DNA from 2 places in the Clostridium sp. BJN0013 genome. Region 2 is predicted to be linked to the other one. Evidence: riboswitches for the same ligand, from Rfam matches in the RefSeq annotation. Region 2 holds a riboswitch; the other holds the start of a gene.
What was found. A riboswitch is a leader RNA that binds a small molecule or an ion and turns the genes downstream of it on or off. The one in region 2 is predicted to bind FMN.

Region 1: another riboswitch for FMN. It lies ahead of ribD (bifunctional diaminohydroxyphosphoribosylaminopyrimidine deaminase/5-amino-6-(5-phosphoribosylamino)uracil reductase RibD); the one in region 2 lies ahead of AB3K27_RS02100 (ECF transporter S component).

What each region holds. Positions count from the first base shown of each region.
Region 1 is NZ_CP162495.1:1,518,661-1,524,031, reverse strand. It holds gene AB3K27_RS07765 (bifunctional 3,4-dihydroxy-2-butanone-4-phosphate synthase/GTP cyclohydrolase II) at 1-228, opposite strand, end outside; gene AB3K27_RS07760 (riboflavin synthase) at 327-980, opposite strand; gene ribD (bifunctional diaminohydroxyphosphoribosylaminopyrimidine deaminase/5-amino-6-(5-phosphoribosylamino)uracil reductase RibD) at 1,004-2,113, opposite strand; FMN riboswitch at 2,404-2,521, opposite strand; gene AB3K27_RS07750 (transglutaminase domain-containing protein) at 2,838-4,088, opposite strand; gene AB3K27_RS07745 (ABC transporter ATP-binding protein) at 4,260-5,371, opposite strand, start outside.
Region 2 is NZ_CP162495.1:374,909-380,279, forward strand. It holds gene AB3K27_RS02095 (Tex family protein) at 252-2,405, shown strand; FMN riboswitch at 2,529-2,647, shown strand; gene AB3K27_RS02100 (ECF transporter S component) at 2,938-3,564, shown strand; gene AB3K27_RS02105 (hypothetical protein) at 3,742-5,371, shown strand, end outside.

The sequences.
Region 1 (5,371 bases), 1.1 Mb from region 2:
AACCATCTGTGGAAGGTTTAACTTAGAAATCATTTTACTACTCATAGGCATACAAATAAGTCCTTTTGCATGTGTTGCCATAAAATTCACATTTTCCTGAGTGGCAAATTCTGCGGCACAAATTAAATCTCCTTCATTTTCCCTATCTTCATCATCAGTTACTAGAATCATTTTACCCTGTTTAAGATCTTCCAGAGCCTCTTCAATACTATTAAATTTATTACTCATTATTTTCAACTCCTCTTTTAAAAATGCCATTAGAATAAACTATATTTACATTTTATTAATTATGTTACTTTAATCACAACACAAATTTAATTTTTGTTTTAAAAAAATCCATTTTCTTTTAACAATTCTTCTGTTATATTGGAATTTTTTGAGGGCTTTTTCTCTCTTCTTAAAATAAAATTTTCAATATATTTTCCTATTAAATCACATTCTACATTTATTTCATCCCCCACACTTTTATATTGAAGAATAGTTTGTGCTTTAGTATGCGGGATTAATGATACACTAATACAGTCTTCATACACCTCTGCTATAGTAAGGCTTACTCCATCTAAAGATATGGAGCCTTTTGAAACCATATATTTCAATAATTCCAAAGGAGGTTTTATAATAAGCCAGGTGGCTATATCTTCTTTTTTTATATCCTTTACTTTGCAAATTCCATCTATATGGCCTGTTACTATATGTCCTCCCAGTCTTTCACCTATCATAACTGCTCTTTCTAAATTTACACTACTGTTTCTTTTTAAAAGTTTTAAGTTACTTTTTCTTAGTGTTTCAGCCATTACATCTACTGTAAAAGAATTTCCTGTAAAACTTGTTACTGTAAGGCAGGCTCCATTTACAGCTATACTGTCTCCTAATTTGACTTCTTCTAAAACTTTCCTGGAAGAGATAGTTATTTTAGAAGAATTTTCTCCATTTTTTATTCCCATCACTTGTCCAATTTCCTCTACTAAACCTGTAAACAAATATTCCCCTCCCCATCTTTAAATTATTTTTCTACATATCCTTGAACTACCATATCCTCCCCTGATTTTGAATAACTAATATTTTTTAATTTAACTGCATTGTTTAAATCTTCAATACCTTTTCCCTCTACGGAAGTTTTGGCCTCTAATCCACCTATAATTTTAGGTGCTATAAAATAAACAATTTTATCTACAATTCCTGAATTTAAGGCGGAAAAATTCAATGTGCCCCCTCCTTCTATAAGTAAACTATCTATGCCAATATCCCCTAACTTTTCTATTAAAATCTTTAAATTTATATGACCAAATTCATCTTTAGGACAAATAATTACATCTACTCCCATTTTTTCGATTTCATGCTTTTTAAGCATATCATGTTCCTCTGTGCAAGCTATTATGATTTTCCTATATTTAAGCGTATCAAAAATCTTACAGCCCAGAGGTATCCTTAACTTGGAATCCAAAATTACAGCTATAGGGCTTTTACATTTTTTCTCAAGTCTTGTAGTTAAAAGAGGATTATCCGAAAGTATGGTACCTATACCCACCCCAATTGCCATAACTCTATTTCTTATGTGATGAACAAGATTTCTGGATTCTTCACAGGTTATCCACTTTGACTGTCCTGTAACAGTTGCTATTTTACCATCTAAAGTTATTGCAGATTTTAATATGACAAAAGGAAGCTTTTCACTGATATATTTTATAAATATTTCATTTATATTTAAGGCTTCTTTTTCTAAAACGCCTGTAACCACTTCTATTCCCCTATCCCTTAAAAACTTTATCCCCCGGCCTGATACTAGTGGATTGGGATCCTTTAATGCAACCACTACTTTTTTTATCCCTGCTTTTGCTATAGCTTCTGCACAAGGTGGAGTTTTTCCATAATGGGAACAAGGCTCCAAAGTTACATATATCTGCCCGTCTACTGCTTTATCTCCTGCTTCTTTCAATGCATATACCTCTGCATGAGGTCCTCCATAAAATTTGTGATAACCCTTTCCTACTATTTTACCCTCTTTTACTATAACAGCCCCCACCTGTGGATTTGGATTCACAAAACCTTCTCCTTTTAATGCCAAATCTAAAGCAATTTTCATATAATGTTCATCTTTATTGTCATAATTCATAAAATTGAATTCCTCCACTTTATAAAAAATATTATTACTCTTAATATGAATTTTACAAGTCAAGACGTAAAACTCATACTGACTTTATAGATTTTTATGTGCAAGCTAACATTGCCAGTACCCAGCTTCTTCAATATGGAAGATAAACTGCCATGCCCTCTAAATAAGTTCTATACTTATCACTGTCTCTAATATTTCTCCCATGCAAAAAACCCCCTCAAAAACCTTCAGGGGGATAATAAACACAACAAAAGCAATTTAACATATACAATAAAGTATATACAAAAACCTTCCACTTTCTCCATCCAGACTTTTACTGTCGGTACTGGAATCTAACCAGTTCCTGCTGATAATCAGCTCGCGGACTATACCGCCGATCGGGAATTTCACCCTGCCCCGAAAGCATATTATTAACTTTTAACTATAGCTTTAATATATACTTCTTTTTTTTACTTGTCAATAAGAATTTTAAAAAAATTTGTAATCATCACTATAATTTTAGCAATCTTCATTGTAAATATTATTAGATTTGATACTGTACGTTAAAAAGCAGCTAGGATTTCACTATACTTACATATTTTGCACCTGAAATTTCATCTGAATAAGTAGTTATAGTAACTCCATCTGAAATGTTATACTTCCTGCATATTCTGTTTAAAGTCTGTGATATATTATACTGACTTGAATCATAATTTAATATTTTTACACTTACAGACTTTTCCCCTTATGATAATGCCTCTTCTACTGCACTATAAAAATCATTATAATTATCAACAACTTTTATATCATTATCATAAGCATCCTTCTCTATTACATCAAGGTTGTCAAAACTGTATTCGGTGCTGGTACATTCAGGATAATCATCTGTATTCCACCTATGATTTTTGGCAATCTGATCATCGGTTATGTTAAAATAGGAGTAAGAAAGCCTATTCGAACCATCACTAGTAACAGGATCATCCCAGGTAGAATCTAACTGATAATACTCCCCTTGTATTTTTACTATATTCCATGCATGTCCAATCCATTCAGTCCCATTATTTGCATCTCCTATTACCATCTTACACTCTACACCTGCTGCTATAAGCAGTCTATCTATAGCATCTGCATAGCCCTGACACACTCCAACTCCATCTATCAAAACCCCATAGGCTGTATAGGAGTCTTCCGGTATATTACCCACATATGCCCTTTCATCATATTTAGTATTATTCACTACATAGTCATGAAGTACCAGTTCCTTTTCATAATCTTTCATGTCAGAAGTAATTAGAGTACTGACTATTTTATCAACCTTTTCCTGCACGACTTCTTCTTTTTTTATTAAATTTTCCTTTGTATCTGCATATTTAAAATTTATAGTAACTTTTGTGGGACTTGTGTATTCAATGTTGCTTGCTGCACTTAAATATCTTGCCCTTAGATTAGGATAAGCAATTAATATTTTGTTTATAACATCTAAACTATATGTGTCTTTATCATAATTACTTATATTTAAAATTAAAGTATCTTCATAGTTGTCTAATGCACTCTTTATGACATTATAGTATTGTGAATAGCTTTCTATATCAGCTGGACTCTGAGAACTGTTCTTCTCCACTGTAAAATTATATTTTACTCCTTGGTTTAATACCTTACCATCAATAGATTTTAGACTGCTATCTATTACTAGAACATAGTCTTTCCCTTCTACGTACGAATTTGCCGGAGAAACCTGTACTGTATCTTGGGAAGTATTTATAATATTAACTTCTAAAGGTGTACTAGTGTCCTGTTCATATATTTTTATAGAATTTTTTGCAGAGTCTAAATCAATATCTCTATTAAAAGTAATGGTCCAAATTTTATTACTACTTACAGTAGAAATGCTATTATTCCAAATTCTATATTCTCCTGCAGCATAACAACTTTCACTGGAGAATAGTAAAATAACTAACATGCCTGTTATCATAAACTTACATATCTTTTTAAACACTTTATCACCTCCATATATGTTTGGCATCTTAAAAATCTTTTTAACAATCAGTTTAAAGTAACTATATTACGGTTGAGTTACAAATTAATTAACATTTTTGATCATTTTTATTAACATATTTTACTCACATCCTTTAGACATATTTGACTTGTTAACTTTGAGATACCTTATTCAATTATTAGTTATCTGATTAGAGTACATGTTATAATATATTCCTTTTCTCTGCATTAGCTCATTGTGATTTCCAGCCTCCGCTATCGTCCCTCCGTCTATTACCATTATAATGTCTGAATCTCTAATGGTACTTAGTCTATGGGCAATTATAAAACTGGTTCTTCTCCATATAAGTTTACGCATAGCTTCTTGTATTTTAAGTTCTGTTCTCGTATCCACATTGCTTGTAGCTTCATCTAAAATAAGTATGGAAGGCTCTGAAAGTATGGCCCTTGCTATAGCTATGAGCTGCCTCTCTCCCTGGCTTAAATTACTTCCTCCTTCCTGAAGCATAGTATCATATTTATGAGGAAATTTCTCAATAAACTGATCTGCACCTGCTGCCTCTGCTGCCTCCTTAACCTGTAAAAAATCCGCGTCCAATCTACCATATTTAATATTTTCAAGTATTGTGCCTGTAAAAAGATAGGTATCCTGAAGAACTATGCCAAAACACTTTCTGAGACTATCTCTTGTATAATTCCTTATGTCTATTCCATCAATTAAAATTTTTCCACTGGACACATCATAAAACCTGGCAAGCAAGTTTACAATAGTTGTTTTTCCCGCTCCTGTAGGTCCAACAAGGGCAACACTTGTACCCTGATTAATCTTAAAATTTATATTATTTAGTATTGGAACGTCCTTTCTATAACTAAAATTTACATTTTGAAAATCAACCTGACCACTTGTATTTTCAAGAGTTATAGCTTCAGTATTATCCTCCCTCTCCTCTTTTTCATCCAATATATCAAATACTCTCTCGGCACCGGCAACAGCAGACTGAAGTGTATTAAATATGCTGGCTATATCGTTTAATGGTCTTGCAAATTGTCTAGAATAACTTAAAAAACTGGCTACAATTCCTACGGTTATAATATCTTTTACAGCCAAAACCCCCCCTACACCGGCTACAGCAGCAAAACCTATGTTGTTTATTACATTCATAATAGGCATTAAAAATCCGGACCAAATTTGAGCTTTCAATCCCACCTGACTTAAACTGTCATTTATTTTCTTAAATTCTTCTATGGCCTTCTGTTCATGGTTAAAAGCCTTTACCACATGGA
Region 2 (5,371 bases):
AGAGTAGTATTCGAACATTATAAAGATAATCTCATTTATATTCTTATAAGACCAAATAGTTTATATTTTTTACTTCAAATTAATGATTCTTAAATATATTAATTTGCAAAAGTCCATTCAACTGTTGTAATATATTTTTAGCTAGTTTAACATAAATTTATAAAGCTTTTATTTTAAGTTAACTGAAAAATTAATTGTTTACATATTTAGACAAATTAAGCAAAATCAATAGGATTCATCGGGAGGTTAAAATGAACGATATAGTAGACATACTAGTTAGAGAGTTAGACGTAAATGAAAAATATATAAATAATGTAATAGAATTATTGGACTCAGGTAATACAGTTCCCTTCATAGCCAGATATAGAAAAGAATTAACAGGAAGTATGAGTGATGTCACTTTAAGAAAACTGGCAGAAAGGCTTACATATCTTAGAAATCTTAAGGCTAGAAAAGAGGATGTAATAAGAATAATAGAAGAACAGGGGAAACTCACAGAAGAATTAAAGAAATCTCTGGAGAATTGCAATACTTTAACAGAAGTTGAAGATCTATATAGGCCATATAAACCAAAGAAGAGAACAAGAGCTATTATTGCCAAAGAAAAAGGACTGGAACCACTTGCACAGATAATGTTAGACGGCAATTTCAAAGGCAATATAGAAGAGTATGCAGAAAAATTTGTAAATGAAGAAAAGGGAGTAAATTCTATAGAAGATGCTCTTCTGGGAGCTATGGATATAATAAGTGAAATTATATCTGATGAGGCAAAATATAGAAAGTGGATAAGAAAATTTGTTCAAGATAACGGAAACATTGAAACAAGAGGGGAAAATGATGAACCAAATCCTTATGAAATGTACTATGATTATCATGAAACGGTAAAGTCCATACCTCCTCACAGAATACTTGCTATAAATAGAGGAGAAAAAGAAAAAATTTTGTCTGTAAAGATAACCTGTGATATGGATAAAGTAATAAAATACTTAAAAGGAGAATGTCTAAAGGGAAATAAAGTAACTGATAGTTACATAGAAAGAAGTGTAGAGGATTCTTTAAAAAGACTTATATATCCTTCTATTGAAAGGGAAATAAGATCTGAACTCACAGATATGGGAGAAGAAGGTGCTATAAAGATATTTAAGGCCAACTTAAAGGCACTTTTAATGCAGCCACCTATAAAAGGAAAAAATGTGCTTGGATATGATCCTGGATTTAGAACGGGATGTAAAATAGCAGTTTTAGATGATACGGGAAAACTTCTAGATACTGCTACAGTTTATGCTACAGCGCCTCAAAATGATGTAGAAGGTTCTCTAAAGATATTAAAGAATTTAGTGTATAGATATGATGTTAGTGTGATATCTCTTGGAAATGGTACAGCAAGTAGAGAATCAGAAGAAGTAATTGGCAGACTTATAAAAGAAATAAAAGAAGGAAAAAATAAGGATGTTTATTATGTGGTGGTATCAGAAGCTGGAGCTTCTGTATATTCTGCTTCGGAACTGGCTGCAAAAGAATATCCCGATATAAATGTATCACTGAGAGGAGCTATATCCATAGGAAGAAGACTGCAGGATCCTCTGGCGGAACTTGTGAAAATAGATCCTAAATCCATAGGGGTAGGCCAATATCAACATGATGTTTCACCAAAAAAATTAGATGAGTCTCTAAAGGGTATTGTAGAGGATTGTGTAAATAGCGTGGGAGTAGATTTAAATATGGCAACGGCTTCTTTACTATCTTATATATCTGGAATAAATTCAGCTATAGCCGAAAATATTGTAGCTTATAGAGAAGAGAATGGTAAGTTTAAAAATAGAAAAGAGCTTTTAAAAGTTAAAAGACTGGGAGCAAAGGCTTTTGAACAATGTGCAGGATTTTTAAGGGTTATGGAAAGTGATGAACCCCTTGATAATACCTCAGTACATCCAGAATCCTATAGTGCTGCTAAAAAGCTTTTGAAGACCCTTGGGTACAGTGATAAAGACTTGAAAAATAGCGGTCTTGTAGATATAGAAAATAGAGTTGAAAAGATTAGTATAGATAATGTATCACGGGAACTTGATATAGGTATTCCTACCTTAAAGGATATAATGAAAGAAATAAAGAAGCCAGGGAGAGATCCAAGAGAGGAACTGCCAAAACCTATATTGAAAACAGGAATAGTTGATATAAACCAGCTTAAAACAGGAATGACACTTACAGGTACAGTCAGAAATGTAGCAGATTTTGGCGCTTTTGTAGATATAGGTGTTCACCAGGATGGTTTAGTACATATAAGTCAGCTGTCTGATAAATTTGTAAAGCATCCACTAGATGTAGTTAAGATAGGAGATGTTGTAAATGTAACTGTACTTGAAGTAGATGAAAAAAGAAAAAGAATTGCACTTAGCATGAAATAGCAGAAAAATGAATATGAAATTAACATAATTAGTCATAAATATTTATTAATAGATAAAAATTATTTTAACAATGCATTGAATTTTGTCGTTAAAAGTATTATAATAAACTTATAAAAATTAAAATATAATCTTCAGGGCGGGGTGAAATTCCCCACCGGCGGTATAGCCCGCGAGTTGCGTGTGCAGCATGATTCAGTGAAATTCTGAAGCCGACAGTAAAGTCTGGATGGGAGAAGATAGAATGGTATGTTTATTAGCCCTGGTATTTTTGCCGGGTTTTTTTATTTTATCCGAATGCCACCAGTACTAATACTCCCATCTTCTTTAACGTGAGAGATAAGCACTGGTACGCACCTGGATAAGTTCTTCCCCTAAAGGATAACGTATTCTAAGTGTTAAAGACACTAAGAATACTGTTAATAAGCTTCAGATGGAAGTAAGTATTTCTCTATAGCAAACTCCGCTTGAATCTAAGAATTACTTGATTATTCACCTAGGAGATTATACTTGATATTTTAGGAGGGTATTTAAAATGAGCAGTAGTAAATTAAACAGATTAGTGAAGGTATCATTGTTAGGTGTAATAGGATTTTTATTTATGTTCATAGAAGTTGCAATTCCTATATTTCCAACATTTTTAAAAATGGATATAAGCGATTTGCCGGCTTTAATTGGAACTTTTGCATTAGGACCTGGTGCTGGGATTGCTATAGAGTTTTTAAAAAATGTACTTCATGGAATATTCAATGGTAAAACTGCATTTGTAGGAGAACTTGCAAACTTTGCAGTAGGATCAGTTTTAGTTTTTACAGCGGGGTATATATATAACAGACATAAGACCAAAAAGGTGGCAGTAATCAGTTTAGGGGTAGCCACTATTGCAATGTCAGTGGTAGCAGGACTTTTGAATTATTTCATATTGCTTCCGCTTTATGAGAGAGCGCTTAATTTTCCTATAAGTGCAATGGTGGACATGGCAGCAAAAATAAACAGCAGCATAACGGATTTGAATACATTTGTATTACTGGCTATTGTTCCATTTAACTTGTTAAAAGGTATAACTCTTACCATTTTAACACTAGTTCTTTACAAGAGTGTTTCACCTCTGCTAAAGCAGGAACATAATAAAATAAAGAACTCTGAAAAAGTAAAAATTTAGCACAAAATGGCAACTAAAAATCTGGGACATGTATCCAGATTTTTTTATTGTATTTTGACTTTATAAAATAGTAATTCTATACGATAATCTATATAATTTTAATTAGGAGACATTTTTAATAAATTATAAAGGGTGATTAAGTTGGCGGGAATATGGAATATAAATAGTGTATATAATATGAATAACAAACAAATATCTGCAAAATTATCTTTTGAAATAGGAGAGAAATTTTCTGCTAAAGTACTGAATTTAAATAAATATACAGGAGAAATACTTTTAAAACTCTTAGATGGATGGAAATTTTCAGCTCAAATAGATAATCCTGAAAATATTGTAGAAAATAAGCTTATAAGGCTTCAGGTAGAGGGATTTGAAAATGAAAAGCTAAAATTAAAAATTGTTACTGCAGAAGAAGAACGGCAAAATCAAAGCAAAGATTCCATAAAACTTTTTATTAAGGAAAATTCCCTTAACTTAAACAGTGAAGATTATGACATTATAGAGAAAATGGTTAAAAGTGAAATACCACTTACTAAGGAAAATATTTCCGATATAAAAACCATGATAGATTTTATAAACAAAATAAAAGAAAATCCTACAGAAGAAGATACATTTATAAAAAATTATTTACTTAGTAAAAATGTAGAATCTGATAGCCAAAAAGGAAATTTTATAAAAGATACCCTTAAAAATTTCTTTAGTGAACTAAAAAATATAAGTAAAGAAGACTTATTTATTCTACTAGAAAATAATATAGAATTAAATGAAGATAATATAAAAAGCTTTAATAAAGTGTTTAAACAGGAGGGTACTATATATAATGAAGTAAAATATTTAGGGGATATTTTGAAAGCTGATGAATTAACTTATAAGAGCATAGAAAATACTGAAAATGCAAAAAAATCTGGTATATATAAAAAACAGCAAGACAATATAGTAGGTAATTTAAATACAGATGGAAAAGTTACTTATGCAGATGGAGAAAAATCAAATACAGATTTAAGACCTAGTATAATGACAGAAAATATAGATAAACCAAATGAATTCTCAGATGAAATAAAAAGTATCAATGGTGAAGATAAATCACAGACTAAAAATAATCAATCGTTAGATATAAATAAAAATATTAGTCCTAAAGATATACAGGAAGAGGAGATTAAAGGGAAATTAGATAATATACTTAACTATTTTGAAAAGGAAAAAGGAACAACGTCTCGAACTTCTAAAGATTTAAATGTGATTGCAGGTAATATGGATGAAATGGTAAATCATATAAAAGAGCAGATAAATATGAAAACAGATGAAATGAAAGATATAATAAGAACATTTTTAGAACAAAATAATGATAGTGAAAATAAATTTTCTAAAAATATAATTTCTCAATTAAATAGCAGCGTAAATGATTTTAAGTTATTTAACACCATATCTAATTCTTATTATTATATGGATTTGCCTATAAATTTAAATGATATGGATTATCAGTGCAAGCTTATGATTAAAGATGATAGAAAAAAAGGGAAAAAAATAGATGCAACTAATGTGAAGATAATAACATCTATAAGTACTGAAAATATGGGAATAGTAGATGCTTATTTGACAGTGAATAATATCAATATGAATATAGATATTAAGTGTAATAAAGAGTGGATAAGCTTCATGAAACAGGGATATAAAACAATACTAGAGAGTTTATCAAACATAGGGTATAATATAGATATTGCATTTCATGAAAAAAAAGAAGAGATGAACATATCTACCTGTAGAGAATTTTTTGATGATAATGACATAGGGATGTTAAATACCAGAG